Linked DNA regions of Acidaminococcus fermentans DSM 20731. Each later gene encodes a partner of the first gene's protein in a complex. Links are inferred from orthologs where the notes say so. Each region holds a gene or a part of one and is shown on either strand. Other genes may lie near its edges.

Evidence for each region.
Region 2: rny (region 1) and ACFER_RS02405 share a complex: the UniProt entries of both Bacillus subtilis proteins name them as parts of the possible RNA degradosome complex. The link is inferred for Acidaminococcus fermentans DSM 20731 from one-to-one orthologs.
Region 3: rny (region 1) and ACFER_RS01330 share a complex: the UniProt entries of both Bacillus subtilis proteins name them as parts of the possible RNA degradosome complex. The link is inferred for Acidaminococcus fermentans DSM 20731 from one-to-one orthologs.

The regions. Positions count from the first base shown.
Region 1 is NC_013740.1:422,179-431,908, forward strand. The notes cover bases 1-2,940. They hold rny (ribonuclease Y), read left to right. Parts: upstream 1-675; coding sequence 676-2,205; downstream 2,206-2,940. Other genes in these bases: ACFER_RS01900 (regulatory protein RecX), read left to right, coding at 1-435; ACFER_RS01910 (ECF transporter S component), read right to left, coding at 2,340-2,900. Also shown: ACFER_RS01915 (hydrolase), read left to right, coding at 3,069-3,659; udp (uridine phosphorylase), read left to right, coding at 3,750-4,550; ACFER_RS01925 (phosphopentomutase), read left to right, coding at 4,547-5,767; ACFER_RS01930 (hypothetical protein), read left to right, coding at 5,769-6,380; ACFER_RS01935 (ZIP family metal transporter), read left to right, coding at 6,415-7,200; hcp (hydroxylamine reductase), read left to right, coding at 7,359-8,996; ACFER_RS11510 (hypothetical protein), read left to right, coding at 8,998-9,159; ACFER_RS01945 (DUF488 domain-containing protein), read left to right, coding at 9,178-9,549; ACFER_RS01950 (alpha/beta hydrolase family protein), read right to left, coding at 9,579-9,730. UniProt on the Bacillus subtilis protein: Endoribonuclease that initiates mRNA decay. Initiates the decay of all SAM-dependent riboswitches, such as yitJ riboswitch. Involved in processing of the gapA operon mRNA, it cleaves between cggR and gapA.
Region 2 is NC_013740.1:532,418-542,094, forward strand. Bases 3,115-6,001 are described here. They hold ACFER_RS02405 (polyribonucleotide nucleotidyltransferase), read left to right. Parts: upstream 3,115-3,465; coding sequence 3,466-5,538; downstream 5,539-6,001. Other genes in these bases: sufU (Fe-S cluster assembly sulfur transfer protein SufU), read left to right, coding at 3,115-3,115; ACFER_RS02410 (PTS sugar transporter subunit IIA), read left to right, coding at 5,673-6,001. In the rest of the region: Fe-S cluster assembly protein SufB, read left to right, coding at 1-327; ACFER_RS02390 (SufB/SufD family protein), read left to right, coding at 344-1,468; ACFER_RS02395 (aminotransferase class V-fold PLP-dependent enzyme), read left to right, coding at 1,431-2,651; more of sufU, read left to right, coding at 2,675-3,114; more of ACFER_RS02410, read left to right, coding at 6,002-6,155; ACFER_RS02415 (zinc-ribbon domain-containing protein), read left to right, coding at 6,172-6,603; rpmB (50S ribosomal protein L28), read right to left, coding at 6,657-6,848; ATP-dependent DNA helicase RecG, read left to right, coding at 6,968-9,031; fusA (elongation factor G), read left to right, coding at 9,243-9,677. UniProt on the Bacillus subtilis protein: Involved in mRNA degradation. Catalyzes the phosphorolysis of single-stranded polyribonucleotides processively in the 3'- to 5'-direction. Necessary for competence development in Bacillus subtilis.
Region 3 is NC_013740.1:308,208-317,768, forward strand. Bases 1-2,771 are described here. They hold ACFER_RS01330 (6-phosphofructokinase), read left to right. Parts: upstream 1-712; coding sequence 713-1,831; downstream 1,832-2,771. Other genes in these bases: sigH (RNA polymerase sporulation sigma factor SigH), read left to right, coding at 1-108; brxF (BREX-3 system P-loop-containing protein BrxF), read left to right, coding at 229-690; ACFER_RS01335 (undecaprenyl-diphosphate phosphatase), read left to right, coding at 1,981-2,771. Outside these bases: more of ACFER_RS01335, read left to right, coding at 2,772-2,784; tuf (elongation factor Tu), read left to right, coding at 3,416-4,609; rpmG (50S ribosomal protein L33), read left to right, coding at 4,748-4,909; preprotein translocase subunit SecE, read left to right, coding at 4,921-5,145; transcription termination/antitermination protein NusG, read left to right, coding at 5,148-5,723; rplK (50S ribosomal protein L11), read left to right, coding at 5,741-6,166; rplA (50S ribosomal protein L1), read left to right, coding at 6,221-6,922; rplJ (50S ribosomal protein L10), read left to right, coding at 7,083-7,616; rplL (50S ribosomal protein L7/L12), read left to right, coding at 7,691-8,056; ACFER_RS01405 (methionine ABC transporter ATP-binding protein), read left to right, coding at 8,442-9,467; ACFER_RS01410 (methionine ABC transporter permease), read left to right, coding at 9,464-9,561. UniProt on the Bacillus subtilis protein: Catalyzes the phosphorylation of D-fructose 6-phosphate to fructose 1,6-bisphosphate by ATP, the first committing step of glycolysis.

The DNA.
Region 1 (9,730 bases):
AAACTGGCCCTCCGGGACCACAGCACCCGGGAACTGCGGCAGAAGCTGGGGGAACGGGGCTGCCCGGAAGAACTCCAGGACCAGGTGATCCAGAAGCTGGCGGACCATCATTTTGTGGATGATTTTCGCTGTGCCCATTCGGTGCTGGACGCCTGGCGCCGGAAAAAGTTTTACGGGAAGCAGTACCTGCGGCTGATGCTTACCCGGCGGTGCCTGTCCGGGGAAGAGGCCCGGGACGCGCTGGGAGACGTGACGGAAGAGGAAGAAACCCAACGGGCCCTGGCCCTGGCGGAAGCCCAGGGGGAAAAAATCCGGCGGAAATATCCGGAAGATCACCGGAAAGCCAAGGCCGCTCTGGCAAGGATGTTGGCCAGCCGGGGCTTCGGCAGCGGCGCCATAGCCAGCGCACTGGAAGATTTTTCAAAGGATTTATAGGAACCCGCAGCCCGGGTTCCCTCCACTGGCTAGAGACTGGGGACTAGTGACTAGAGACTAAAAAGGGGCTGTTGCCCAGGCAACAGCCCCTTTTTATTGACACCTCTGTGAAAATACTATAAAATATTTCTGTCCAATCGTGTTCATTGGGTGTTAAGGCGACCTCGGGTTGCCTTATTTATTGTATGAGTAGGGTTTGATGAAAAATACGCAAAAGAGGAGGTGCTCATCATAGATCCCATGAGTGTAGTTATTGCTGTAGTCCTTTGTTTATTAGGCGTTGGAGGCGGATATCTGGCTCGTAAAAACGTAGCAGAAGGCAAAATCGGTTCCGCAGAAGAGACTGCCAAACAGATCCTGGAAGAAGCAAAAAAAGCAGGCGATGCCAAAAAGAAGGAAGCGCTGCTGGAAGCCAAGGAAGAAATCCACCGTCTCCGGTCCGAAATGGAACGGGAAAACAAGGAAAGAAGAGCAGAGCTCAGTAAAAATGAACGGCGTCTGGTCCAGAAGGAAGAAAACGTCGACAAAAAGATGGATGCTTATGAAAAGAAGGAAGAAAAACTTCTGGAACAAAGCAACCGCCTGCGGGAAGCCCAGGCCAAAGTCGATGCCCTGTATGACCAGCAGATGGTGGAACTGGAACGGATTTCCGGGCTCACCAGCGAAGAAGCCAAACAGGAATTGCTGGACAATGTGCGGGAAGAAGTCAAACATGACAAAGCCCGCCTGATCAAGGAAATGGAACAGGAAGCCAAGGATACCGCGGACCAGAAGGCCCGGGAAATCATCTCTCTGGCCATCCAGCGGTGTGCGGCGGATCAGGTGGCGGAAACCACGGTTACGGTAGTGCCCCTGCCCAACGATGAAATGAAGGGCCGGATCATCGGCCGGGAAGGCCGGAACATCCGGACCCTGGAAACCCTGACCGGCATCGACCTGATCATCGACGATACGCCGGAAGCGGTGATCATTTCCGGCTTCGACCCTGTGCGCCGGGAAGTGGCCCGGATCGCCCTGGAGAAGCTGATCAACGACGGCCGGATCCATCCGGCCAGGATCGAGGAAATGGTGGAAAAAGCCCAGAAGGAACTGGATCAGAAGATCAAGGAAGCCGGGGAACAGGCCACCTTCGAGGTGGGTGTCCATGGCATCCATCCGGAACTGATCAAGCTGCTGGGCCGGCTGAAATACCGGACCAGCTACGGGCAGAATGTGCTGAAGCATTCCACGGAAGTGGCTCATCTGGCCGGCCTGATGGCCGCCGAACTGGGCGTGGACGTGAACTCGGCCAAGCGGGCCGGGCTGCTCCACGACATCGGCAAGGCCGTGGACCACGAAGTGGAAGGGTCCCATGTGGACCTGGGGGCGGAAGTGGCCAAACGGTATCACGAATCCGATATCGTGATCAACACCATCATGTCCCACCACGGGGACTGCGAACCCACGTCCGTCCAGGCCGTGCTGGTTTCTGCCGCCGACGCCATTTCGGCTGCCCGTCCGGGAGCCCGTCGGGAAACCCTGGAAACGTATCTGAAACGGCTGACACGATTGGAAGAAATTGCCGAATCCTTCGACGGCGTGGAAAAATGCTATGCCGTCCAGGCCGGTCGGGAAATCCGGATCATGGTGAAACCGGAAAAGGTGGACGACGATGCCGCCACTATCCTGGCCCACGATGTGGCCAAGAAGATCGAAGAGGATATGGAATATCCGGGACAGATCAAAGTGGTCATCGTACGGGAAACCAGAGCGGTGGATTACGCAAAGTAAGACAAAAAGGCGCTGTGAAAAAATCATTCACAGCGCCTTAAATTTGCCAGCGTAAGCTGGCTTCCATCGGCTGGAGACTAGTGACTAGAGACTAGTGACGGGGATGTGAAAATCATTTTTTCACATCCCCTTTTTTATATCCGGATGCTTTTTTCTGCAACCTTGTACAGGATTACCGTCAGCACCACGGACACCACATTGCTTACGGCCATGCTTACGGCGCAGTTGAGGGCGCTTATGTAGGCAATCTGCCGGGGCATCCCCAGGATGAAGAACTTGAAGCTGAACCGGATCAGGGGTTCGGTGACCACGTTGACCACGGAACCGAAAACGGCCGCCAGGGCTGCGGCCCGGAGCCGGGCTCTGTCATCGGTCTGCCGGTCCAGATGGCACAGGTGCTGAGCGGCCCAGGCGGTGGACCAGCCCAGGAGGAACTTGGCCAGGAAGGTGGGGGGCGCGGAGGTGGTGTATCCGGCCAGCAGATCTGCCAGGGCCAGGCCGATGGCCCCGGAAAGGGCTCCGTATTTTGCTCCCAGCACCAGGGCGGACAGCAGGATGAAGGCGTGGCCTACGTAGATTTTCCCGGTGAGCCCCAGGCCCATGGGGATTTCGATCCGGAGATAGGAAAAGCAGGCGAAGGCCAGAGCGGCGAACATCCCTGCCAGGGTCAGTTTTTTGATTTTTTGTTCCTGCATGGGTATCAACTCCTTACAGCCCTCTATTATAGTGGGGGAACCGGTGTATGGAAATGCACAGTTTGAACGATTTTGTGCAAAAAATGTGCTTCTTTTGAAAAGATTTGTTTCTCCTTCTGATTTCCTTGTGGTATACTGGGGATAATGACACGGGAAGGAGAGACAGAAATGCCGAATACAAGAGAAGAAGCATGGGAACTGCTGAAGGAATACAACCAGGAACCCTTCCATCTCCAGCATGGGCTGACGGTGGAAGGCTGCCTGCGCTATTTTGCCCGGGAACTGGGCTATGGAGAGGAAGAGGATTTCTGGGGCCTGGTGGGGTTGCTCCACGATCTGGACTTTGAAAAGTATCCGGAACAGCACTGCCGGAAGGAAGCGGAGATCCTGAAGGAAAAGGGCTGGGACGACCGGCTGATCCATGCGGTGGCCAGTCACGGCTGGCCCCGGTGCAGCGATGTGGAACCCAAAGAGGAAATGGAAAAGGTCCTCTATGCGGTGGACGAACTGTCCGGGCTCATCGGGGCAGCGGCCCTTATGCGGCCCAGCAAAAGCGTCCAGGATATGGAAGTGAAATCCCTGAAGAAGAAGTTCAAGGACAAACACTTTGCCGCCGGCTGCAGCCGGGACGTGATCCAGCAGGGGGCGGACCTGCTGGGCTGGGATCTGAACAAACTTTTTGAACAGAGCATCCTGGCCATGCGGTCCTGTGAAGAAAGCGTACGGGAAACCATGGAAAAGGAAGAAGGAAAGGCCTGAGGGCTGAAAAACGGGGGAGCGGGACCTTGAACAGGGGTCCTGCTCTTTCGTATAATAGGAGAAAAGAGCACTGTAACAGGAAGTGATACCATGGATCATCATTATGCGGAACCTCATGAAGTGATGTACCACACCCAGCTGTCCCGGGAAATGCTGATGGGGGCGGATACGGCCCTGCTGCCGGGAGATCCCGGCCGGGTCCGGTCCCTGGCGGAAGCCATGGGTCCCACGGTGGATCTCACCAGCCACCGGGAATACACCAGCTGCCTGACCCAGGTCCAGAACCGGCCGGTACTGGTGTGCTCCACCGGCATGGGCGGCCCTTCCACCGCCATCTGCCTGGAAGAACTGGCCCGGCTGGGCATCAAACGGGTGATCCGGGTGGGGACCACCGGTTCCATCCAGGAAGGGCTGGAACTGGGGGATGTGGTGATCATCAAGGCCGCCGTACGGCTGGAGGGAACCAGTGCCCACTATGCCCCCCTGGAATTCCCGGCAGTGGCGGATTTTGAGCTGACCCAGCTGCTGGCCTATGCGGCCCTGGTGGAAAGTGTGCCCCATCAGGTGGGCATCTGCTGCAGTTCCGATACGTTCTGGCCCGGCCAGGAACGGTATGACAGCTTTACCGGCTATGTGCTCCGCCGGTTCCAGGGGAGCATGAAGGAATGGCAGCAGCTGGGCGTCACCAACTATGAAATGGAAACAGCCACCGTGTTCGTCACCGCCCAGGCACTGGGGCTGCAGGCAGCCAGCCTGTGCGGAGTGGTGGCCAAACGGACGGAAAGTGAAAGCATTGCCTCGCCGGAAATCTACCGGCTGGCGGAGAACCGGTTCCAGACCATTGTCCGCCGGGCATTGAACGAATTGCTGGCAAGGGAGGGAAAAAAATGAAACGCAGCATCATCCTGATGATGGATTCTTTTGGCATCGGCGGCGCGGAAGACGCCGGACGGTTCGGAGACCAGGGAGCGGATACCCTGGGGCACATTGCCCGCTGGTTCGGGAAAGAACGGGCCAAGGACCCGTCCGCCCCGCTGCTGGCCCTGCCCAATCTGGCCCGATACGGGCTGGAACGGGCCCATGAAATGAGTACCGGACAGAAACTGGCGGTATCCATCGGGGCCGCGGAGCCCCTGGAAGGGGCTTACACCTATGCCCGGGAAGTGAGCAGCGGCAAGGATACCCTCAGTGGCCACTGGGAACTGACCGGGGTGCCGGTGATGTTCGACTGGGGCTATTTCCCGGACAAACCCCACTGTTTTCCCCCGGACATCATCGACGGGCTGATCCGGGAAGGCCATCTCCCCGGAGTGCTGGGAGAAAAGCATGCCTCCGGCACGGTGATCATCCAGGAACTGGGGGAGGAACACATGCGCACCGGCAAGCCCATTGTGTATACGTCGGCGGATTCGGTGCTCCAGATTGCCGCCCATGAAAAGACCTTCGGCCTGGAGAACCTGTACAAACTCTGTGAAATCGCCTACAAACTGGTCCAGCCCTACCACATCGCCCGGGTCATCGCCCGTCCCTTTGTGGGAGAAAAGGCCGGGGAATTCACCCGCACCGGCAACCGGCACGATTATGCCGTGCCGGCCCCGGAAAAGACCCTGCTGGATGAGGTGTATGAAAAGGCCGGAGGGGTCTATGCAGTGGGGAAAATTGCCGATATCTTCGCTCACCGGGGTATTACCCGGGCCTGGCATGCCACCGGTCTGGATGTACTTTTCGATGCCACACTGGAGGCCCTGGAGGCTGCCGGGGACGGGAGCCTGATTTTCACCAACTTTGTGGATTTCGATTCCACCTACGGCCACCGGCGGGATGCCAAAGGCTACGGGGAAGGGCTCATGACCATCGACCGGAGACTGCCGGAACTGGCGGCCCGGCTCCAGCCCGGAGATCTGGTGCTGGTCACCGCGGATCATGGCTGCGATCCCACCTGGAAGGGAACGGATCATACCCGGGAACACGTGCCCATGCTGTTCTTTGGTCCCGGAGTCAGACCGGGGGCCCTGCAGCCCATGGATACCTATGGTGATGGGGGACAGATCCTGGCCCGCCATCTGGGGCTGGAACTGACCCGGGGAAAAGCCCAGGAGGTGTATTGAAATGAAAAGGATAAGAAACCTGCTGCTGACCCTCTGTTTCCTCCTGGGAGGACTGTTCCTGCTGGTGCCGGCGGAAGCAGCGGGGACGGCGGGAAGGGAACCTCTGGCCCGGAAAAACATCGCCTTTGTGGTCTATGACCATACGGGAGAGGCCACGGCTTCCATGAAGGAAGTGTGGAAGCGCCAGGTGCGCCAGGCCTATCCCCGGTCCCAGTTCGCCTTCCTGCCCGATCCCCAGGCGGCGGAAGGGGCCAACGAAGTACTGACCCAGTTCGGGGGAGACGGATATCCCATCGCAAAGGAGGTGATGGAGAAAATCGCGGACCGGACCGGCGCCGATGTGGTGGGGATCCTGGTGGTCCGGGCCATGGACGAATTCTACATCCAGCCCCTGTTCTACGGCGGCTGGGATGACGACGGACCGGATACCCTGCTGCGGGTGATTTCCGGGGCGGACATGTACCTGTACCGGAAGGATACGGGGAAATACATGAAGAAGAAGCTCCGGAAGGTGGAAACCACCGATGTGGCCCTGGCGGTCCATCCGGAAAAAGAGATCCAGTACGCCCTCAGCAACCTGGCCATGACCATGGAGGGCAAGGAACTCATTTGAGTTCTTTGGGACTCACTAAAAAGGAGGTGACCCATTGATCAGTGCAGATGTCTGGAAGGGGATCCTGATTCCCTTTCTTGGGACCAGCCTGGGAGCCGGCTGTGTCTATTTCATGAAAGAACAGCTCCACCGGAATGTCCAGCGGGGACTGACCGGTTTTGCCGCCGGGGTCATGGTGGCGGCCTCTATCTGGAGCCTTTTGATCCCGGCCCTGGAAGAAAGTGCGGCCCTGGGGCATTTCGCCTTTGTGCCGGCGGTGGTGGGATTCTGGGCCGGAATCCTGTTCCTGCTGCTGCTGGATGTGGCGATCCCCCATCTCCACATGAACACCGATGAACCGGAAGGACCCCGGAGCCATCTGGGCCGGACCACCATGATGCTGCTGGCGGTGACCCTCCACAACATCCCGGAAGGAATGGCGGTGGGGATGATCTACGCCGGGTTCGTCACGGATCCGGGTTCCATTTCCCTGGGCAGTGCCATTGCCCTGTCCCTGGGGATCGCCATCCAGAATTTTCCGGAAGGGGCCATCATTTCCCTGCCCCTCCGGGCGGCGGGGATGAACCGGCACAAGGCTTTTGCCGGCGGGGTACTGTCCGGCATCGTGGAACCCCTTGCGGCCCTGGGGACCATCCTGGCCTCCAGCATCATCGGGCACCTGCTGCCCTATTTCCTCAGCTTTGCCGCAGGGGCCATGCTCTATGTGGTGGTGGAGGAAATGATCCCGGAAATGTCCGAAGGAGAACATTCCAACATCGGCGTGCTCACCTTTGCCCTGGGGTTCACCGTGATGATGACCCTGGACGTGGCACTGGGGTAAAGGGGCAGCAGCCGGAAATGCGGTTTCCCCGCTGCTCCGTAATTTTTTAAGTATGTTGTTCAAACAACGGATTGTTTTTTTATACCGGACTATAATAGAGCCATCGAGTGAAGAAAACAACCTGCGAGAGTTTCAATCAGAAAAGGGGAGTTATACAAATGGAAAACAAGATGTTCTGCTATCAATGTCAGGAAACCGCCGGCTGCAAAGGCTGCACCATCGTGGGTGTCTGCGGCAAGAAGCCGGAAGTGGCTGCTATGCAGGATCTGCTGATCTACGTGACCAAGGGTCTGTCTGCTGTGACCACCGCTCTGCGGGCTGCCGGAAAGAACGTTGACCGCAACGTGAACCATCTGGTGACTGTCAACCTGTTCACCACCATCACCAACGCCAACTTCGATCGGGAAGCCATCATCGACCGGATCAAAGATACCCTGAAAGTGAAAGCTGACCTGCTGGCTCAGCTGGGTGACACCGCTGACCTGCTGGAAGCTGCTCTGTGGAACGGCGCTGAAGCAGAATTCGATGCCAAAGCCAAGACCGTGGGCGTACTGGCTACCGAAAACGAAGACATCCGTTCCCTGCGGGAACTGATCACCTACGGCCTGAAAGGTCTGTCTGCCTACAGCAAACATGCCAACGTACTGGCCCAGGACGACGAAGAAGTGGATGCTTTCATCCAACGCGCTCTGGCTGCTACCCTGGATGATACCAAATCCGTGGACGACCTGGTTGCCCTGACTCTGGAAACCGGTAAATACGGCGTACAGGGCATGGCTCTGCTGGACAAAGCCAACACCACGGCTTACGGCAACCCTGAAATTACCACTGTGGACATCGGCGTGCGCAAGAACCCGGGCATCCTGATTTCCGGTCACGACCTGAAAGACCTGGAAATGCTGCTGGATCAGACCCAGGGCACTGGCGTGGATGTATACACCCATTCCGAAATGCTGCCGGCTCATTACTATCCTTTCTTCAAGAAATACAAGAACTTCGCCGGCAACTATGGCAACGCCTGGTGGAAACAGAAGGAAGAATTCGAAAGCTTCAACGGCCCCATCCTGATGACCACCAACTGCATCGTTCCTCCGAAAGACAGCTACAAGAACCGTCTGTGGACCACCGGTGCTGCCGGCTATCCTGGCTGCAACCATGTAGCTGCTGACGAAAACGGGCACAAGGACTTCAGCGCCCTGATCGAACAGGCCAAGACCTGCCCGGCTCCTACTGAAATCGAAACCGGTTCCATCGTGGGCGGCTTCGCTCATGAACAGGTCTTCGCCCTGGCTGACAAAGTGGTCGACGCTGTGAAATCCGGCGCCATCAAGAAGTTCGTGGTCATGGCTGGCTGCGACGGCCGTATGAAGAGCCGTGAATACTACACGGAATTTGCCAAAGCTCTGCCGAAGGATACCGTCATCCTGACCGCCGGCTGCGCCAAATACAAATACAACAAACTGAACCTGGGCGACATCGGTGGCATTCCCCGTGTCCTGGATGCCGGTCAGTGCAATGACTCTTACTCCCTGGCTTTGATCGCTCTGAAACTGAAGGAGGTCTTCGGTCTGAAAGACATCAACGACCTGCCTCTGGTATTCAACATTGCCTGGTACGAACAGAAAGCTGTCATCGTGCTGCTGGCCCTGCTGTACCTGGGTGTGAAGAACATTCATCTGGGACCCACCCTGCCGGCCTTCCTGAGCCCGAACGTGGCCAACGTCCTGGTGAAGAACTTCGGCATCGCTGGTATCGGCACGGTGGAAGACGACATGAAACTGTTCTTCGGTGCCTAATATGATTAAACTGTACGATCCGGACACCTGCCCGTGCAAGAATTTCGACTGCCCCCGGTATAAGGACTGTGAACCCTGCATCGAGTTCCATCACAATTCCGACCGCTACCCTCTGACGGCCTGTGAACAGGTGGCCGAAAAGGAAAAACGGCAGGCGAAATAACAGAAAGAAGGCTTTTCCATGGGAAAGCTGCAAGTGAAACGGATTTATGAAGCTCCGGAAGAAACGGACGGCAGCCGGGTCCTGGTGGACCAGCTGTGGCCCCGGGGCATCAAGAAGGAAAAGGCAGAGCTGACCGCCTGGGAGAAAGCCATCGCTCCCACGAATGAACTGCGGAAGGCGTTCGGCCATGATCCGGAAAAGTTCCCGGCCTTCGCCCAGAAGTATGAGGACGAGCTGGAAAAGAGTCCGGAAAGTGGTGCCTTTCTGGAAAAAATAAAATCGTTCCTGGAGACCGGCAACGTAACGCTTCTCTATGGTGCCAAAGATCCGGAACACAACAATGCGGTGGTCCTGAAAGAGTGGATCGAAAAAAAGAGTGCTGCGCAATGAGCGCGGCACTCTTTTTTGATGCCCCGGAATCAGTCTACCACGACTTCCTGGATCCATTGGCCCATGGTCCGGATGAGCTCCAGACGGGCGTTGTCCAGGCCGTGGTTGGTATCCAGCAGCACTTTTTTATGATGGCTTTGGGTGGGCATGGCTTCCAGCTCTTGCCACAGGGGCTCGATCA
Region 2 (9,677 bases), 110 kb from region 1 along the record:
CGGGGCAGCGTGGTGATCAACGAATGTGCGGAAGGATCCAAATCCAATGTGAGCTGCGAATCCCTGATGCTGGATGAACAGTCCCAGTCCGATACCATTCCGGCCATTGTGATCAAGAACGACAATGTGGATCTGGGCCATGAAGCCAAGATCGGCCGGATTTCCGATGAAGCCATCTTCTACCTGATGAGCCGCGGCCTCAGCGAGGATGAAGCCCGGGCCATGCTGGTACGGGGCTTTGTGGATCCGGTTTCCAAGGCTCTGCCTCTGGAATATGCGGTGGAAATGAACAATCTGATCAATCTGGAACTGAAAGGTTCCATGTAAAAGGGAGGCGGAGATCATGACCAAAGAACAATTCAACGCACTTCCGCGTCCCACTTTCCGGTGGATGAAAGTGAACCACCTGGAACTGGATCCCCTGGCTGAAAAAGCCCTGGCGCCGGTGGAACTGGCCGTCCGTCAGGAAGGCACGGCAGAGGTACGCACCTATGAAGGCAACGGGCTGCCGGATCTGGGGGATTTCCAGGGTGCCAGTGCGGAAGCCCTGGCCCAGGCCCGGCAGGGTGGCAATGTGAACTGCAGCGTAACGGTCCCTGCAGGGGAAGAAGCTTCTGTGTGGATCAACTATACGGTAACGGAAGCGGTTCCCCGTCTGGTGGGGCAGCTGAAGATCCAGGCAGGGAAGGATAGCCGGCTCCATGTGTACGAGCTGTTTGAAGGAGATGCGGCAGAGGGTCTGGTGAACCTGCTCCAGTTTGTGGAAGCGGAAGACGGGGCCCAGGTTACCATCAGCAAGGTCCAGGTGCACGGGGAACAGGTCCGGCACATCGATCAGCGGCTGACCCGGGAAGGGAAGGAAGCCCGTGTGAAGTTTGTCAGCGCTGAAGTGGGCGGCCGTCAGAACCTGGTGTACGTGCGCACGGATCTGGATCACGACGAAGCGGAATTCAAAAGCGCTTCCATGTATCTGGGCAGCGATGACCAGCTGTTCGACTATTCCTACTGGGTGCCCAACAAGGGCTGCAAGACGGATACGGACATCCTGACCACCGGTGCACTGATGGGCAAAAGCAAGAAATATTTCCGGGGGACCATCGATTTCCTCCGGGGCGGCAAGAAGGCTGTGGGCAACGAATCCGACGTGTGCCTGCTGCTGAACAAGGGCGTCCATTCCATTTCCGTTCCTTTGCTTCTGTGCAAGGAAGATGATGTGGTGGGCAACCATGCCTCCAGTTCCGGCCAGATCGACCAGGATATGCTCTTCTATCTGATGAGCCGGGGCTTCAATGAAGCCGGTGCCCAGCTGATCATCGTGGAAAGCAACATCCGGCCGGTAATCGACCAGCTGGGAGATGAAAATCTGGAAAACAGGGCGCTCCAGGCTGTACGGACGAAAATGCAGTTCTGCCACCAGAAAGGAAATTGCCATGATAAATGTACGCAGAGATTTCCCCATCTTGACTAAAGTCCACAACGGACATCCTCTGGTGTACCTGGACAATGCGGCCACCACCCAGAAACCCTATCAGGTGATCCATGCTCTGGTGGACCTGCTGGAACACCACAACGGGAACCCCCACCGGGGAGCCCATGTGCTGTCCATCGAAGCCGGGGAACTGTATGACAAGGCCCGGGAAGCGGTGCGGAAGTTCATCAACGCCAAGCATTTCGAAGAAGTGATCTTTGTGCGGAACTCCACCGAAGGCCTGAACCTGATTGCCCGGAGTTATGGGGAAACCCATCTGAAAAAGGGCGACAAAGTGGTGATCCCCATTTCCGAACACCATTCCAACCTGGTTCCCTGGCAGAGAGCCTGCCGGAAGACCGGTGCGGAACTGGTCTATATGTACCTGGATGAAACCGGGCACTTTACGGAAGAAGATCTGGCCAAGATCGACGAACGGACCAAAATCGTTTCCTTTGCAGCGGTGAGCAACGTGCTGGGCATGGTGCGGCCGGTGAAGGAAGTGGTGGAACGGGCCCACAAGGTGGGGGCCATCGCCATTGTGGATGGAGCCCAGTCCACCCCCCACATGAAGACGGATGTCCAGGATCTGGACTGCGACTTCTACGTTTTTTCCGGCCACAAGATGCTGGGTTCCACCGGCACCGGGGTGGTGTACGGGAAAAAGGCCCTGCTGGAAGAAATGGAACCCTTCCTGCTGGGCGGGGATATGATCGAATATGTCCAGGAACAGACCACCAGCTTCAATGAACTGCCCTACAAGTTCGAAGCCGGGTCTCAGAATGTGGAAGGGGCCGTGGCCCTCCATGCGGCCATCGATTACCTGAACGACATCGGCATGGACCAGGTGGAGGAACACGAACGGGAACTGACCGACCGGTGCCTGGAAGGGATGCTGAAGATGCCCCATATCCATATCCTGGGGAGCACGGATCCCAAAGAAAAGACCGGGGTCATCTCCTTTACCATCGACGGGGTCCATCCCCACGATGCGGCCACCATCCTGGACAGCTACGGCATTGCCATCCGCAGCGGACACCACTGTGCCCAGCCTCTGGGGGCCCATCTCCATGTGGAAGCGTCCAACCGGGTCAGCTTCTACATCTACAACACCCTGGAAGAAGTGGATTATTTCCTTTCCAAACTGCCGGAAGTCCGGAAAGTCATGGGCTTCAAAGATTGATAGAAGGAAACAGGTGAACGATAATGGAAGACATGAACCAACTGTATTCTGACATTATCCTGGAACACAATCAGGATCAGGCCAACAAACATGAGCTGGATCCCCATAATCTCCAGGAACACGGTCACAATCCCAGCTGCGGGGATGACATCACCCTCCAGGCGGATATCCAGGACGGGATCATCAAAGATGCCGCCTATACCGGCCACGGCTGTGCCATCAGCCAGGCATCCACGGATATCATGATCGATCTGATCCGGGGGAAATCCGTCAAGGAAGCTCTCCGGCTGGTGGATCTGTTCCTGGCCATGATCAAGCGGGAAGAAACGGATGACGGCAAGCTGGAAGAACTGGACGAAGCCATCGCCCTGAAAAACATCTCCAACATGCCCGCCCGGGTAAAATGCGCGGTCCTTGCCTGGCACACCCTGAAGGATGCCCTGGAGAAGGAAGAGGAGAAATAAGGTCCTGGTTCGCAGCACCGGAAGCGGGCTTGTCGGCAATCAACGGGATTTTCCAATGCTTGTCGAAATGACCCTGTTTGTGCATTTTGAGAAATAGAACTAAAATTTGAAGAAGTGTTGTTCGTGCTTTTTGGACGGACAACACTTTTTTGTTGAAAGAAGAGGGAAGTCCAGCTTCTTGTATGCTGCATGGAGTTGCGACATGGCTGTCCAGGCCCGCGACCCATGACCCTTGGCCCGCGACGGGGTGTGAAAAATATATTTTCACCCCCCTTTTATGGCTTTTTCCCCGCCGGTGTAGTATAATCTACCCATAATGTCAAGAGTGAAACAGAAGGAGGATGCAGAGGATGCATAGTTTTAGCACGGATTTTGGAGGCCGGACCCTTACCATTGAAACCGGTAAGATTGCCAAACAGGCCAATGGGGCTGTTCTGGTCCGCTACGGCGAAACCGCCGTGGTGGTGGCTGCAACGGGGACCGATACTCCCAGGGAAGGGGTGGATTTCTTCCCGCTGACAGTGGATTTTGAAGAAAAAATGTATGCGGTGGGCAAAATCCCCGGCGGGTTCCTGCGGAGAGAAGGGCGGCCGGCAGAAACGGCCATCCTGACTTCCCGGCTCATCGACCGGCCCATCCGTCCCATGTTCCCGGACGGGTACCACAACGATGTGCAGATCGTATGCACGGCGGTATCCGTGGATCCGGACAACGCTCCGGACATTCCGGCCATGATCGGTGCATCCTGTGCCCTGTCCATTTCCGATATTCCCTTTGAAGGGCCCATTGCCGGTGTGCGGGTGGGGCTCATCGACGGCCAGTTCATTGTGGAACCTACGGTGGAACAGGCCAAGGTCAGCGAACTGAACCTGGCAGTGGCCGGCACCAAGGATGCCATCCTGATGGTGGAAGCCGGAGCCAAGGAAGTTTCCGAAGAAGTGATGCTGGATGCCATCTGGTTTGCCCATGGGGAAATCAAGAAACTGGTGGAATTCCAGGAAAAGATCCAGGCGGAAGTGGGCAAGCCCAAAATGGACTTTGAGGTCTACACGCCTCCTGAAGAATTGGCGAAGGAAATCGAAGCCTACGGGGAACCCAAGATCCACGATGCCCTGATGGATCCGGACAAACTGCACCGGGACAAAATGGTCAGCGAAGCCAAGGAAGAGATCCTGGCCCACTTTACGGAACTGTATCCGGACAATGAAATCGACATTGCCCATGTGGTGGCCAAACTGGTGAAACGGGTATTCCGGCACATCATCACCGTGGACAAGATCCGTCCGGACGGCCGTGCCCTGGACGAAGTCCGTCCCATCAGCTGCGAAGTGGGTCTCCTGGCCCGTCCGCACGGCTGCAGCCTGTTTACCCGTGGACAGACCCAGGTGCTCAACTGCCTGGCTCTGGCGCCTCTCCGGGAAGCACAGAACCTGGAAACCCTGGCCGGCGACATCCAGAAACGGTACATCCACCACTACAACTTCCCGCCCTACAGCGTGGGCGAAACCAAACCTCTGCGCAGCCCGGGCCGCCGGGAAATCGGCCATGGGGCCCTGGCAGAACGGGCTTTGCTGCCGGTGATTCCCTCTGAAGAAGAATTCCCCTACACCATCCGTCTGGTGTCTGAAGTGCTGGAATCTAACGGGTCTTCCTCCATGGCCAGCACCTGCGCCAGCACCCTGTCCCTGATGGATGCCGGCGTGCCCATCAAGGCGCCTGTTTCCGGCGTGGCCATGGGCCTGGTGAAGGAAGGAGAAAACTTCACCATCCTCACCGATATCCAGGGGCTGGAAGATGCCAACGGGGATATGGACTTCAAGGTGGCCGGTACCTCCAAAGGGATCACCGCCATCCAGATGGATATCAAAGTGGACGGACTGACCAAGGACATCCTCCAGGCTGCCCTGGCCCAGGCCAAGAAAGGCCGTGCCTTCATCTTGGGCAAGATGCTGGAATGCATTGCGGAACCCCGGAAACAGCTGAAGAAATATGCGCCCAAGATCACCACCATCAAGGTGAACCCGGAGAAGATCAAAGACATCATCGGGCCTGGGGGCAAGATTATCAAGAAAATCGTGGAAGATACCGGAGCCCAGATCGACATCAACGATGACGGCACCGTATACATTGCCGCTGCTGACAGCGAATCTGCTGATGCGGCCATCAAGACCATCCAGGATATCACTGCGGAACCGGAAGTGGGCAAGATCTATACCGGCAAAGTGACCCGGATCATGAACTTCGGGGCCTTTGTGGAATTCATGCCCGGCCGGGAAGGGCTGGTACACATTTCCCAGCTGGCCAAGGAACGGGTGGAAAAAGTGGAAGACGTGGTCAATGTGGGCGATGAAATCGTGGTCAAACTGGTGGAAATCGATTCCAAAGGACGGCTGAACCTGTCCCGGAAGGCTTGCTTGAAATAAAAAAAGGGGACTGCTGACAGCTGACCGTTGACAGCTGACAAAAAAGGGGCTGTGAAAAAATGATTTCTCATTTTTTCACAGCCCCTTTCTATGCTACAATGATACCGTACACACAGAAACAAGGAGATCATACTATGGGATTGTTTTTCAGAAAGACGAAAGTGAAGCTGATGGCTCCGGTGACCGGGATGGTGATTCCCCTGGAACAGGTTCCGGACCAGGCCTTTGCCCAGAAAATGCTGGGGGATGGGGTGGCCGTCCGGCCGGAAAAAGGAGAACTGGTGGCTCCCTGTGACGGAAAAATCACCTATGTGCCGGATACGGCCCATGCCATTGCCCTGACGGAAGGACATGGACTGGAGATCCTGCTCCATGTGGGCGTGAATACGGTGGAACAGCAGGGAAAGGGATTCCGTGCCCTGGTGAAAACCGGGGATATGGTCAAAATGGGGCAGCCCCTGCTGGCCTTTGACCAGGAATGTCTGGAAAAGGCCGGCTGTGATCTTGCCACCCCCATGGTGATCACCAACGGAAATAAGGTGGGCAAAATGGAAAAGGTGCCATCCGGTCCGGTGCAGGCCGGGCATGATCCGGTGCTGATCATTACCCTCAGCTGAGACGGGAGGTGGGAACATGCAGGTAAAAGGCAGCGGCGGCAGTTTTGTGGAGCAGGTCTACAACCTGGCTCCGGCAGTGGCCTGGGAACTGGGACTCCAGGTGTGCCGGGAGATGCAGGTGGATGTGGCCCAGCAGGATGATGCCGGGATGCTCCTGAACGGATCCCTGGTTTCCGAAGAAAAATCCTTCCTGTTCGGGAAACCCAAGCGGAAGGAAATCGTGTTTGCCGTGCAGCCCCTGGAACAGGGGTGTACGGTGATCTTGGACATCCATAAAAAGCGGATGGAAGTCTACAGCCTGACACCCCAGAACCGGGAAACGGACAAGTTCGTAGCCCTGTTCGAAGAAAAGGCCCAGGCCTATCTGGACCGGCGGATCTGCCCCCAGTGCCATGCGGCCCTGCCGAAGAACGTGGCTTTCTGTCCCTTCTGCGGGGCAAAACTGTAACAAAAAAAGCTGACTGCCGAAGCAGCCAGCTTTTTTATGTCGTAACCTATAGCTTAGATGGCGCGGGTTACCTTGCCGGAACGTAAGCAGCGAGTGCACACGTTGATGCTCTTCACTTCACCGTCTACCACCGCTTTAACCTTTTGAACGTTAGGTTTCCAAGAACGTTTTACATGTCTATTGGAATGGCTGACGTTGTTGCCGGACAGCTCACCTTTGTTGCAGATTTCACAGATGCATGCCATGGTCCCACCTCCTTCAAGTTATAAGGCAATGCTTTATTTTTAAAACTCAATGTAGCTATTTTAACACAAATTGGATTATAATTGCAAGTAGAAAACCATGAGAAAAGGAGAAAATGACCATGTGGTGGCAGGAACCAGTAACCAGACTCAAAGGCATCGGGCCCAAAAAGGCCCTGGAATTCGAAAATATCAATGTTGTAACCATCGGCGACCTGCTGAACCATTTTCCCCGGCAGGGATGCTATCTGGATTATTCCCATATCCGGACCATCGGTGAGCTGACCACCGGAGGGGAAATGCAGCTGTTCCGGGGGACCATCGTACGGATGAACAACCGGCGGAGTGCCCGGAACCTGAAGTACGCCACCATCACCATCGGGGACGGCACCGGGTTTGCGGAAATCGTCCTGTTCGGGGCCCAGACCTACATGACCCGGGTCTATCACACCGGGGATGAGGTGCTGGTCATCGGCAAGGTGATGCCGGGACGCACGGCCAAAAGCGTTACGGGGGCGTCCCTGTCCCATGTAAAAGAGGACGGAGCGGAAGCACCGGGGATTCTTCCCACCTATGCCCTCACCGGCAGCCTGACCCAGAACCAGGTCCGGGGAGCAGTGCGCCAGGCCCTGGCCCTGGCCCGGAAGGAACTGCCGGAATGCCTGCCGGAAAAAATCCTCCGGGCCAAACAGTTCCTGCCCCGGCTGGAAGCCCTGGAGAACATCCACTTTCCCAAAAGTCCGGAACTTCTGGAAAAGGCCCGGCAGCGGCTGATTTTCGAGGAACTGTTCTTTCTCCAGTGCGGCCTGCTCCACCACCGGGTGGAGATCAAGAAGGACAGCCAGGGCATTAAAATGGCCCGGTGCGGGACGCTGGTCCGGAAGGTTCTGGACAACCTGGGCTTTTCCCTGACGGACAGCCAGAAAAAAGCCTGGCAGGAAATCGACGATGATATGCAGAGTCCGGAGCCCATGAATCGGCTGGTCCAGGGGGATGTGGGCTCCGGGAAAACGGCCCTGGCTCTCCTGGCCCTGGCCAAGGCGGTGGAGAACGGCTATCAGGGATGCCTGATGGCGCCTACGGAAATCCTGGCAGAGCAGCACTACCAGGAGATGCAGAAGGTGCTGGAACCGGCCGGCATCCGTACGGCCCTTTTGACCGGGGGACTTTCTGCCAAAACCCGCCGGCAGGTATTGGAAGGGCTGGCGGATGGTTCCATCCAGGCGGTAGTGGGGACCTATGCTCTGATCCAGGACAAGGTGGTGTTCCACTCCCTGGCCCTGGCCATTACCGACGAACAGCACCGGTTCGGGGTGGCTCAGCGGGCCAAACTCCAGGCCAAGAGCCAGTACGCGCCCCATGTGCTGGTCATGACCGCCACGCCCATTCCCCGTACCCTGGCCCTCACGGTGTACGGAGACCTGGATGTGTCCCTGATGAAGGGGCTGCCCCCGGGACGGAAACCGGTCCGGACCCTGTGCTATACGGAGGAGAAACGGCCGGCGGTGTATCAGGGAATGGTCCATCAGATCCGGGAGGGCCATCAGGCCTATGTGGTATGCCCGCTGATCGAGGAAAGCGAAGGGGTGGATGCCAAGGCGGCGGAGGAACTCTATGAGGAACTGACCTCCACCTATCTCCGGGGGATTCCCTGTGGCCTGCTCCACGGACGGTTGAAACCGGAAGAAAAGGATGCGGTGATGGAAAGCTTCGCCCGGAACGAGACCAAGGTGCTGATCACCACCACCGTGGTGGAAGTGGGGGTGAACGTGCCCAACGCCACCCTGATGGTCATCGAGGGGGCGGACCGGTTCGGCCTGGCCCAGATGCACCAGCTCCGGGGCCGGGTGGGCCGGGGCAGCGCCCAGTCCTACTGTGTGCTGCTGACGGCCTCCACCAATCCGGTGACCCTGGAACGGCTCCAGATCATGCGCAGCTGCAGTGACGGATTTCTGCTGGCGGAAAAGGACCTGGAGCTCCGGGGGGCCGGCCAGTTCTTCGGGCTGCGGCAGCACGGGCTCAGCGACCTGTACATTGCGGACATCCTCCGGGATACGGATACCCTGGTGGAAGCCCGGAAAGCGGCCCAGTGGGCCATGGGGAATCCGTCAATCGCCAAAGAAGTGATCCGGGCCGCAGCCGTCACCCAGTTCGACGGCCGGTTCGAAAGGATATTCAATGCGTGAGGGGACTGTTGCGTGAGAAACAGCCCTCGACTAAAGGAATGTGTATCTATCGTTACACATTCCTTTTTCTTTTGGGAGAATAGGGAAAATTTTCTGTTAAAAGCAGGAAAAACGGGAAGGAGCCCCGAAAAAGAGTACCATCAGACAGTTTGGGACTCTGGCTTCGGCAGCCGGCAATCCCACAACCATACGGAACAAAGGGGGCTGTACAGTGAAAGAGTATACAGGTGATAAAATCAGAAACGTGGCAATTGTAGGTCATGGGGGCGCAGGCACCACTTCCCTGACGGAAGCGCTGCTCTATCGCAGCGGGGCCATCAGCCGGATGTGCAAAGTGGAAGACGGACAGACCACCACGGACTTTGAACCGGAAGAAATCAAACGGGGAGTCTCTGTCAGCGCCACCCTGGCTCCTGTGGAATGGCGGGATGTGAAGATCAACTTCATCGATACCCCGGGCTTTGCGGATTTCGTGGCGGAAGTGAAGGGGGCGTTCCGGGCGGTGGACAGCGTGCTGATCGTGGTCAGTGCCACCAGCGGTGTCCAGATCGGCACGGAACAGTGCTGGAAACTGGCGGAAGAAGCCGGGCTGCCCCGGCTGATCTTTGTCAACAAGATGGACCGGGAAAATGCGGATTATGACAAT
Region 3 (9,561 bases), 110 kb from region 1 along the record:
AACCATGAACTGGACCTGATGACCCTGAACAAGGGCCTGCTCATCATGGCTGCCAAGGAACATCTCCGGAACCACCGGGACAAGAATGATAGAATTGAAACAATCTGACAATTTGTTTGCCGCTTCCAAAGAAGAAAAAAGCAGTTTGCAGGAATTCTCTTTTCCGGCGGCGAATAACATTGTATCAAAAGCGGAAAAATCCATGCGTCACAAGGGAGGGCGATACACATGAGTCAAATGGAAGAATTTTTGAAACAGGTGGAAGCTGTACAGGGCAAGGAAGAAAAAGTCCTGATCGTTACCGGGAAACCCGGCAGCGGCAAAAGCAAACTGCTGCGGGAAGCTGCAGAAGCCAAGGGCTGGGATTATGTGGATACCCGGCTGCTGATCACGGAAGAATTCCTGAAGCTGCTGCCCAGTGAACGGAAGGAACAGGCTCCCGCCATGCTGACGGAAGAACTGGCTGGACACCGGGGAGATGTGATCCTGCTGGACCGGGTGCAGACCCTGTTCGTGCCGGTGTTCCACATCGATCCCAAGAGTGTCATCGATGCCCTGGGCAAAGCCTATACCGTGGTGCTGGCCTGGCCCGGCTATGTGAATGACGGACTGCTGTGCTACGACAAATTCGACGGCACGGAATCTATCCGGATTTCCGCAGCGGATTATACGGTTTGGGAAGTGGAATAACTGGCGAAAAGGGGTGTGTCCAATGCAGGAAAAGAAAAGAGGGACCCTGGCGGTCCTCACCGGCGGAGGCGATTGTCCCGGTCTGAACGCTGTGATCCGGGCCGTGGTCAAGACGGCTCTCCATCACGGGTTCCAGATTTACGGCATTTCCAACGGGTTCCATGGGCTGATCTGCAATGACATGAAGCTTATGAGCCTGTCCGATGTGTCCGGGATCCTGCCCCGGGGCGGGACCATCCTGGGGACCACCAACCGGGACAACCCCTTCCATTATGCTGCAGGCGAAGATGAAAAGGGCAATGTAATCTATGAAGACCGGCGGGATGTGGTGGTCCGGAACCTGAAGGACCACGGCATCGATTGTCTGATTGTCATCGGTGGGGACGGCAGCCTGAAAATCGCCCATGATCTCCATCGGTTCTGTGATGTGAACGTGGTGGGGGTGCCCAAGACCATCGACAATGATCTGCCCTGTACGGAACGGACCTTCGGCTTTGATACGGCCATGGCCATGGCCACGGAAGCCCTGGACCGGCTCCATACCACGGCGGAATCCCATCACCGGGTCATGGTGCTGGAGGTCATGGGACGGTATGCAGGCTGGATCGCCCTCCATTCCGGCATTGCAGGAGGAGCGGACGTGATCCTGATCCCGGAAATTCCCTATGACCTGGATGCGGTGATCCGCAAGATCCACCAGCGCCAGCAGAATGGGAAGAAGTTCAGCATCATTACCGTGGCGGAAGGGGCCAAGCCCATCGGAGGGCAGCTGACCATCGCCCGGATGGTGAAGGAAAGCTTCGAACCCATCCGGCTGGGAGGGATCGGTGAAAAACTGGCCCGGGAAATCGAGGAGCGGACAGGGATCGAATCCCGCTGCACCGTGCTGGGGTATCTCCAGCGGGGCGGTTCTCCCACGGCCTATGACCGGGTCCTGTCCACCCGCTACGGGGCGGCGGCAGTGGAAGCCTGCCTGGATGAGGAATACAATGTGATGGTGTCCCTCCAGGCCAATGCCATCGTCCGGGTGCCCATCGCCCAGGCAGCGTCCAAACCCCATCAGGTGCCGGTGGATTCGGACATCGTCCGGACCGGCCGGGAACTGGGGATTTCTTTCGGAGACGAAAAACCGGAAGACTGAATAATAGAAACAAAGAAAAAAGAGAAGGACAATTTTTCTTAAACTCTGAGGAAAAATCCGTGTCTTCTCTTTTTTTTTATGGTATTTGCCATATAATGAACAAGTTCTCTTAACCAAAAAGAATTGCAGAAGAAAAAGGAGTGTATGACGTGAGTGAAAATCTGATTGCCGTCCTGTTGGGCATTGTGGAAGGCCTGACGGAATTTATCCCTGTATCCTCCACCGGCCATATGATCATTGTAGGGCATATGATCGGCTTTGAGGGCAACCTGGCCAAGATCTTCGACGTGGTGATCCAGCTGGGGGCCATCCTGGCCGTCCTGGTGATTTACAAGGAACGGTTTGCCCGGTTCCTGACCAAAGAAGGGTGGCAGATGGGCACCGGACTGACCGGCTGGCACATTGCCGCCGGCTGCGTGCCCACCATGGCCTTTGCTTATCTGGTCCACTCCTTCATCAAAAAATACCTGTTTTCTCCGGCTACGGTGGCTGTGGGCCTGGTGCTGGGAGCCCTTCTGATGATTGTGGCGGAACGGAAGATCCGGGGCCATGAGGCGGAACTGGTCCAGGATGTGGATCACATCAGCATCCGCCAGGCGCTGTACATCGGCTTCTTCCAGTTCCTGTCCCTGTGGCCCGGGTTCTCCCGGAGCGGGTCCACCATGGGAGGTGCCCTGCTGGTGGGGGTGAACCGGAAAGCCGGGGCGGATTTCACTTTCATCATGGCCCTGCCCGTTATGGTGGTGGCCTGTCTGTATGAACTGCTGAAGAACATCTCCGCGCTGACAGGAGGAGATCTGGCGGTACTGACCATCGGTTTCGTCACCGCGTTTGTGGTGGGGTACTTCTCCATTGTCTGGTTTATGAAGTTCCTCCAGCGGTCCACCCTGACCGCTTTCGGGATCTACCGGATCCTCCTGGCCCTGGTGACTGTGTGGTACTTTTATATGTAAGAAAGCGGGGGCTGAGGGAGGGCATCAGCCCCCGTTTTTCTGGTTTATAAAATTTCTTACACTTTTTTTAAAAAAGTTGTTGACAAAAACCCCAACATCCTTTATACTTACACTTGTTACGAACGAAAAGCGCTGGCATAGCTCAATAGGTAGAGCAACTGACTTGTAATCAGTAGGTTGAGGGTTCAATTCCTTTTGCCAGCTCCAAATGTTCCTGACAGACAAATGTGGAGAGATTCCCGAGTGGTTAAAGGGAGCAGACTGTAAATCTGCCGCCTCTGGCTTCGAAGGTTCGAATCCTTCTCTCTCCACCAAACATCGCGGGGTGGAGCAGTTGGTAGCTCGTCGGGCTCATAACCCGAAGGTCGTTGGTTCAAGTCCAGCCCCCGCAACCAAATGCTGATGTAGCTCAGATGGTAGAGCGTATCCTTGGTAAGGATAAGGTCACCAGTTCGATTCTGGTCATCAGCTCCAATTTATGGCGGCGTAGCTCAGTTGGCTAGAGCAGTCGGTTCATACCCGGCCTGTCCGCGGTTCAAATCCGTGCGCCGCTACCATTACCAACACAGCCCCGTAAAGGGGCTATTTTAAAATCCAAAAAAATATTCAGAAAGCGTTGGGAGGTATTCTAATGGCGAAAGAGAAATTTGAAAGAACAAAACCCCATGTAAACATTGGGACCATTGGTCACGTTGACCATGGCAAGACGACCCTGACTGCGGCCATCACCAAGGTCCTGTCCGAAACTCCGGGCTGCAAAGCCACTTTCGAAGCTTACGCTGACATCGATAAGGCTCCGGAAGAAAGAGAACGTGGTATTACCATTAATACCGCCCACGTTGAATATGAAACCGAAACCAGACACTATGCACACGTTGACTGCCCGGGGCACGCTGACTATGTAAAGAATATGATCACCGGTGCTGCTCAGATGGACGGTGCCATCCTGGTTGTTTCCGCTGCTGACGGCCCCATGCCTCAGACCCGTGAACACATCCTGCTGGCCCGCCAGGTTGGCGTTCCTGCCATCGTTGTGTTCCTGAACAAATCCGACCAGGTTGACGATCCCGAACTGATTGAACTGGTTGAAATGGAAGTCCGTGACCTGCTGAGCCAGTACGGTTATCCCGGAGATGATATTCCCATCGTTGTTGGCTCCGCTCTGAAAGCCCTGGAAGGGGACAAGGAACAGGAAGACAACATCCGGAAACTGATGAAGGCTGTTGACGAATACATCCCCACTCCGGAACACGATCTGGCCAAACCGTTCCTGATGCCTATCGAAGACGTGTTCACCATCACCGGCCGTGGTACCGTAGCTACCGGCCGTGTGGAACGTGGTGTGATCAAAGTTGGTGACACTGTTGAAATCGTCGGCCTGTCCGAAGAAAAGAAACAGTCCGTAGCCACCGGTCTGGAAATGTTCCGGAAGACCCTGGATCAGGCTGAAGCCGGCGACAACATCGGCTGCCTGCTGCGTGGTATCGACCGTACCGAAATCGAAAGAGGTCAGGTACTGGCCAAACCGGGCACCATCCATCCTCATACCAAATTCAAAGGCCAGGTTTACGTACTGACCAAAGAAGAAGGCGGCCGTCATACTCCGTTCTTCAACGGCTACCGTCCGCAGTTCTACTTCCGTACCACCGACGTTACCGGTGTTGCTCACCTGCCTGAAGGCACCGAAATGGTTATGCCTGGGGACAACGTGGTGATGGATGTTGAACTGATCACCCCGATCGCTATCGAACAAGGTCTGCGTTTCGCTATCCGCGAAGGCGGCCATACCGTTGGCGCCGGTGTTGTTACCGAAATCGAAGGCTAATCGAATCATCTGGATGTAAAACTGAGGCCGACCTATCCATCGGCCTCACTTTTTTGTTGACATCCTGACGGTTCTATGATAACCTTTATAGGCGGCTTTTGGGAATCAAGAGTTTGAATGTAAGTGAGGTGTTAAGGAATGGCAGCTGGAAACCGTGTGGGTATTACCCTGGCTTGCACCGAATGCAAACAGCGTAACTACCAGACTACGAAGAATAAAAAGAACGATACTGAACGTATCGAAATCAAAAAGTATTGCAAGTTCTGCAAAAAGCATACGATGCATAAAGAAACGAAATAAGGTGGAGCAATATGGCAGCATCTCAGATCACCCCGGATGGGAAGAGCACTCCTGGAACAGGTGGTTTTCTCCGAGAAGTGAAAACCGAAATGAAAAAGGTAACCTGGCCGACGAAGCGGGAACTGATCGGATATACCGTGACGGTTATCCTGTCCTCTCTCTTTGCAGCTTTTTTAATCTGGGCCATTGATGCTATTTTGTCCGTACTGTTCCGTTTAGTGATGGGAGTGCAATAAGCATGGAAAATCAAAAGCACTGGTATGTCATTCATACTTATTCCGGATACGAGAATAAGGTAAAGATGAATCTGGAAAGCAAAATCCATTCCCTGGGTATGGAAGAGCAGATCTTCCAGGTGCTGGTTCCCATGCAGAATGAAGTGGACGCAAAGGATGACAAGCAAAAGGTCGTGGCACGGAAGGTATTTCCGGGCTATGTGCTGATCGAAATGATCGTGGACGACCGGACTTGGTATGCTGTGCGGAACACCCCTGGTGTAACCGGCTTCGTTGGTACTGGCACGAAACCCATTCCTTTATCTGACCGTGAAGTGGAACGCATCCTGGGGGCACAACCCAAAGAAGGCGACAAGGCGGAAGCGGCCGGCAAGGCTGTGGAAGAACCGGTTGTCCGGATGGAATGCCCTGTAGGTTTGAATGATACCGTCCGCATCAAAGCCCCTGGCTTTACCGATATGGTCGGGACGGTAGCGGAGATCAACGACGAACAGCAGAAGATCAAAGTCATGGTTGAAATGTTCGGACGTGAGACTCCCATTGAAGTTAAATTCACCCAAGTGGAAGCTATTGAATAAGTAAGGAGGTGTAAATTATGCCTAAGAAAGTCGTAAAGATGGTTAAACTGCAGGTACCTGCTGGTAAGGCAACTCCGGCACCTCCCGTAGGTCCGGCACTGGGCCAGGCTGGTATCAACATCATGGCCTTCGTAAAAGACTTCAACGAACGGACTGCCAAACAGGTTGGCCTGATCATCCCTGTCGAAATCACCGTTTTCGAAGATCGTTCTTTTACTTTCGTTACCAAGACTCCTCCTGCAGCTGTTCTGCTGAAGAAGGCCTGCGGTATCGAAAAGGCTTCCGGTGAACCCAACAAGAACAAAGTTGCCACCATTAAACGTGACAAAGTTCGGGAAATCGCTGAAAGCAAAATGAAAGACCTAAACGCTGGCTCCGTTGAAGCTGCCATGCGCATGGTCGAAGGTACTGCCCGGAGCATGGGTATTACTGTAGAAGACTAATGTCTGAAAAACTGTGGGAGGCAAAAGCCGCTTGACCACAAGGAGGAACAAACAATGAGTAAAGCTGGTAAGAAATATACCGACGCCGCAAAGCTCATCGAAGCTGGCAAGGCATATTCCCCCAAGGAAGCAGTAGAACTGGTAAAACAGACTTCTGTGACCAAATTCGACAGCACTGTTGAAGTTTCCGTCCGTCTGGGCGTTGATCCCAAGTACGCTGACCAGCAGGTCCGCGGTGCTCTGGTTCTCCCCAACGGTACCGGCAAATCCAAGACCGTGCTGGTATTCGCCAGAGGCGCTAAGGCCAAAGAAGCCGAAGCTGCCGGCGCAGACTTTGTTGGCACTGATGAATACGTGGAAAAGATCAAAGGCGGCTGGACCGACTTCGACGTCTGCGTAGCCACTCCTGACATGATGGGTACTGTTGGCCGTCTGGGTAAAATCCTGGGCCCCAAAGGCTTGATGCCTAACCCCAAAGTGGGTACTGTGACCATGGATGTCACCCGTGCCGTCAACGAAATCAAAGCTGGTAAAATCGAGTACCGTACCGACAAAGCCGGTAACGTACAGACTGCCATCGGCAAGGTTTCCTTTGACGCTGACAAGCTGCTGGAAAACTATCTGACTCTGATCACCACCCTGATCAAAGTAAAACCCTCCGGCGCAAAAGGCCAGTACATCAAGAGCGTAACCCTGAGCACCACCATGGGCCCTGGCGTTCCCGTTGACGTACTGAAAGCCGACAGCAACAAATAATCAAATAGAAAATGACCATCGGACCCAAGACAGCAGGCGCGCAAGCCTAACGGATTTCCACCTGCCTAGGTCGGAGTGTTGATAAACATGACCTCCGGCTGACCCGCCGAGAGGTCTTTTCATTGATTAATAAAAACTGACGCAAGGAGGTGTACTACTGATGCATGACATTAGACCTGAAAAAGCTGGTAAAGTAGCAGAACTGAAAGATCTGCTGTCCAGTTCCAAAGGTGCTGTTCTGGTTGACTACTGCGGTCTGACCGTAGCTGAGGATACTGAACTGAGAAGCAAGATGCGTGAAGCCGGTGTGAAGTACATGGTTGCCAAAAACACCTTCATCCGCATTGCCGCCAAAGAAGCTGGTATTGAAGGACTGGATGCTTATCTGGAACACAATACCGCCGTGGCCTTCTCCGCTGAAGACCCTGTGGCTCCTGCCAAGATCCTGAACGATTTCAGCAAGGACCACAAAGCTCTGGAAATCAAAGCCGGCATCCTGGACGGTAAAGTAATCGCCCTGGACGAAGTCAAGGCTCTGGCAGAACTGCCTTCCAGAGAAGAACTGCTGGCCAAACTGGTTGGCAGCATGCAGGCCCCCATTTCCGGGCTGGTCAACGTACTGCAGGGGACGATCCGCAACTTTGTGTATACCCTGGAAGCCGTACGGCAAAAGAAAGAGCAGGAATCTGCTTAATCGAAAAACAGGCTGACGCAGTCGCCTGAGTAAAACCATTACCCATTTCATTTAAAATTTTGGAGGTATGAAAAATGGATAAAGATCAAATCATGGAAGCCATTGAAAATATGACTGTTCTGGAACTGGCCGACCTGGTTAAGGCCATGGAAGACAAGTTCGGTGTTAGCGCTGCTGCTCCTGTTGCTGTAGCTGCTGCTCCTGCTGCCGGCGCTGCCGCTGCTGAAAAGACCGAATTCGACGTTGTTCTGAAAGATGCTGGTGCCAGCAAGATCAACGTAATCAAAGTTGTTCGGGAACTGACCGGCCTGGGCCTGAAAGAAGCCAAAGCTGCCGTTGATGCTGCTCCCAACGCCATCAAAGAACATGTTGCCAAAGCTGACGCTGAAGCCATGAAAGCCAAACTGGAAGAAGCTGGCGCTACCGTAGAACTGAAATAATTTCTGCTGGTACGTACCAAGAGGGACTGTTGCTCTGCAACGGTCCCTCTTTTTTACTGTTTGAAAAAAAAATACAATTCCTCTTGACAAAATCCCCCCCTCATAGTAGGATATAGGCATATTGAAAAAAGCGATGAGCGGAACCAGTACCTTTGGGAAAGGTCCACAGAGAGTCCGGTGTTGGCTGAGAGCCGGGCGGCGGGAACCTTGGGGAATGCCTCCGTGAGCTGGGCCTCGAACCTTCAGTAGAGCGCCCCGGGCTGGCAGCCGTTATTTCTGCCGCAAAGGCCGGTCTTTGGATGCCGGTGAATCAGAGTGGAACCACGAACCATCGTCTCTGGAGAGACGGTGGTTCTTTTTGTTTACTCAGCAAGAGGTGTTGGATTTGATCAAATTTCAGGATATCAGCAAAACGTTTAAAATCGGCAGCGGAGCGGTACAGGCCCTCCAGCATGTGGACCTGGAAGTGGAAAAAGGAGACATCTTCGGGGTCATCGGTTTCAGCGGGGCCGGGAAATCCACCCTGCTGCGGATGGTGAATGCCCTGGAGACCCCTACGGAGGGCCATGTGGAGATCGAAGGGCAGATCATCGACCAGCTGTCCCACAATGAACTCCGGAAAGTCCGGAAAAAGATAGGCATGATCTTCCAGCAGTTCAATCTGCTGGATTCCCGGACTGTTTACGAGAATGTGGCCATCCCCCTGCGGCTGAACCATACGGAACCGGTACAGCTGGACCGGACGGTGAAGACTCTGCTCCAGTTTGTGGGACTGGAAGACAAGGCCGGGTCCTATCCCATCCAGCTGTCCGGGGGACAGAAACAGCGGGTGGGCATTGCCCGGGCCCTGGCCACCAATCCCAGCATCCTGCTCTGCGACGAAGCCACCAGCGCTCTGGATCCGGAAACCACGGAACAGATCCTGCAGCTGCTCCGGCGGATCAACCGGGAACTGAAGATCACCATCCTGTTCGTGACCCATCAGATCCAGGTGATCCAGCAGCTGTGCAACAAAGTGGCAGTCATGGAACACGGACGGGTGGTGGAACAGGGATCCGTGCTGGAAGTATTCAGCAATCCCCAGCAGGAAATCACCCGGAAGTTTGTCCGGACCGTCATCCCTGACACCATTCCGGAAAGCATCCAGGAAGATCTGAAAAAAGATCCCCGGCCCTTCAGGCTGCTGAAGCTGCGGTTTCTGGGGCGGCAGGCTTCGGAGGGAGACATTTCCGTACTCAGCGAGGAAATCGGACTGAAGACCAACATCGTCTTCGCCACAGTGACGGAACTCCAGCAGACCGCCCTGGGCATCTTCATCCTCCAGTGTCTGGATGAAGGGGACAAGCTGGCCCGGAGCGAGGAATATCTGACCCGGAAGGGAATTCTCTGGAAGGAGGTGAGCCTGTCATGATCGAGAAACTGGGAGTTCCCGCGTCCCAGCTGATCCTGAGCGCGGAACAGACTTTGTACATGGTGTTCGTTTCCCTGGTGGTGGGCTCCATTCT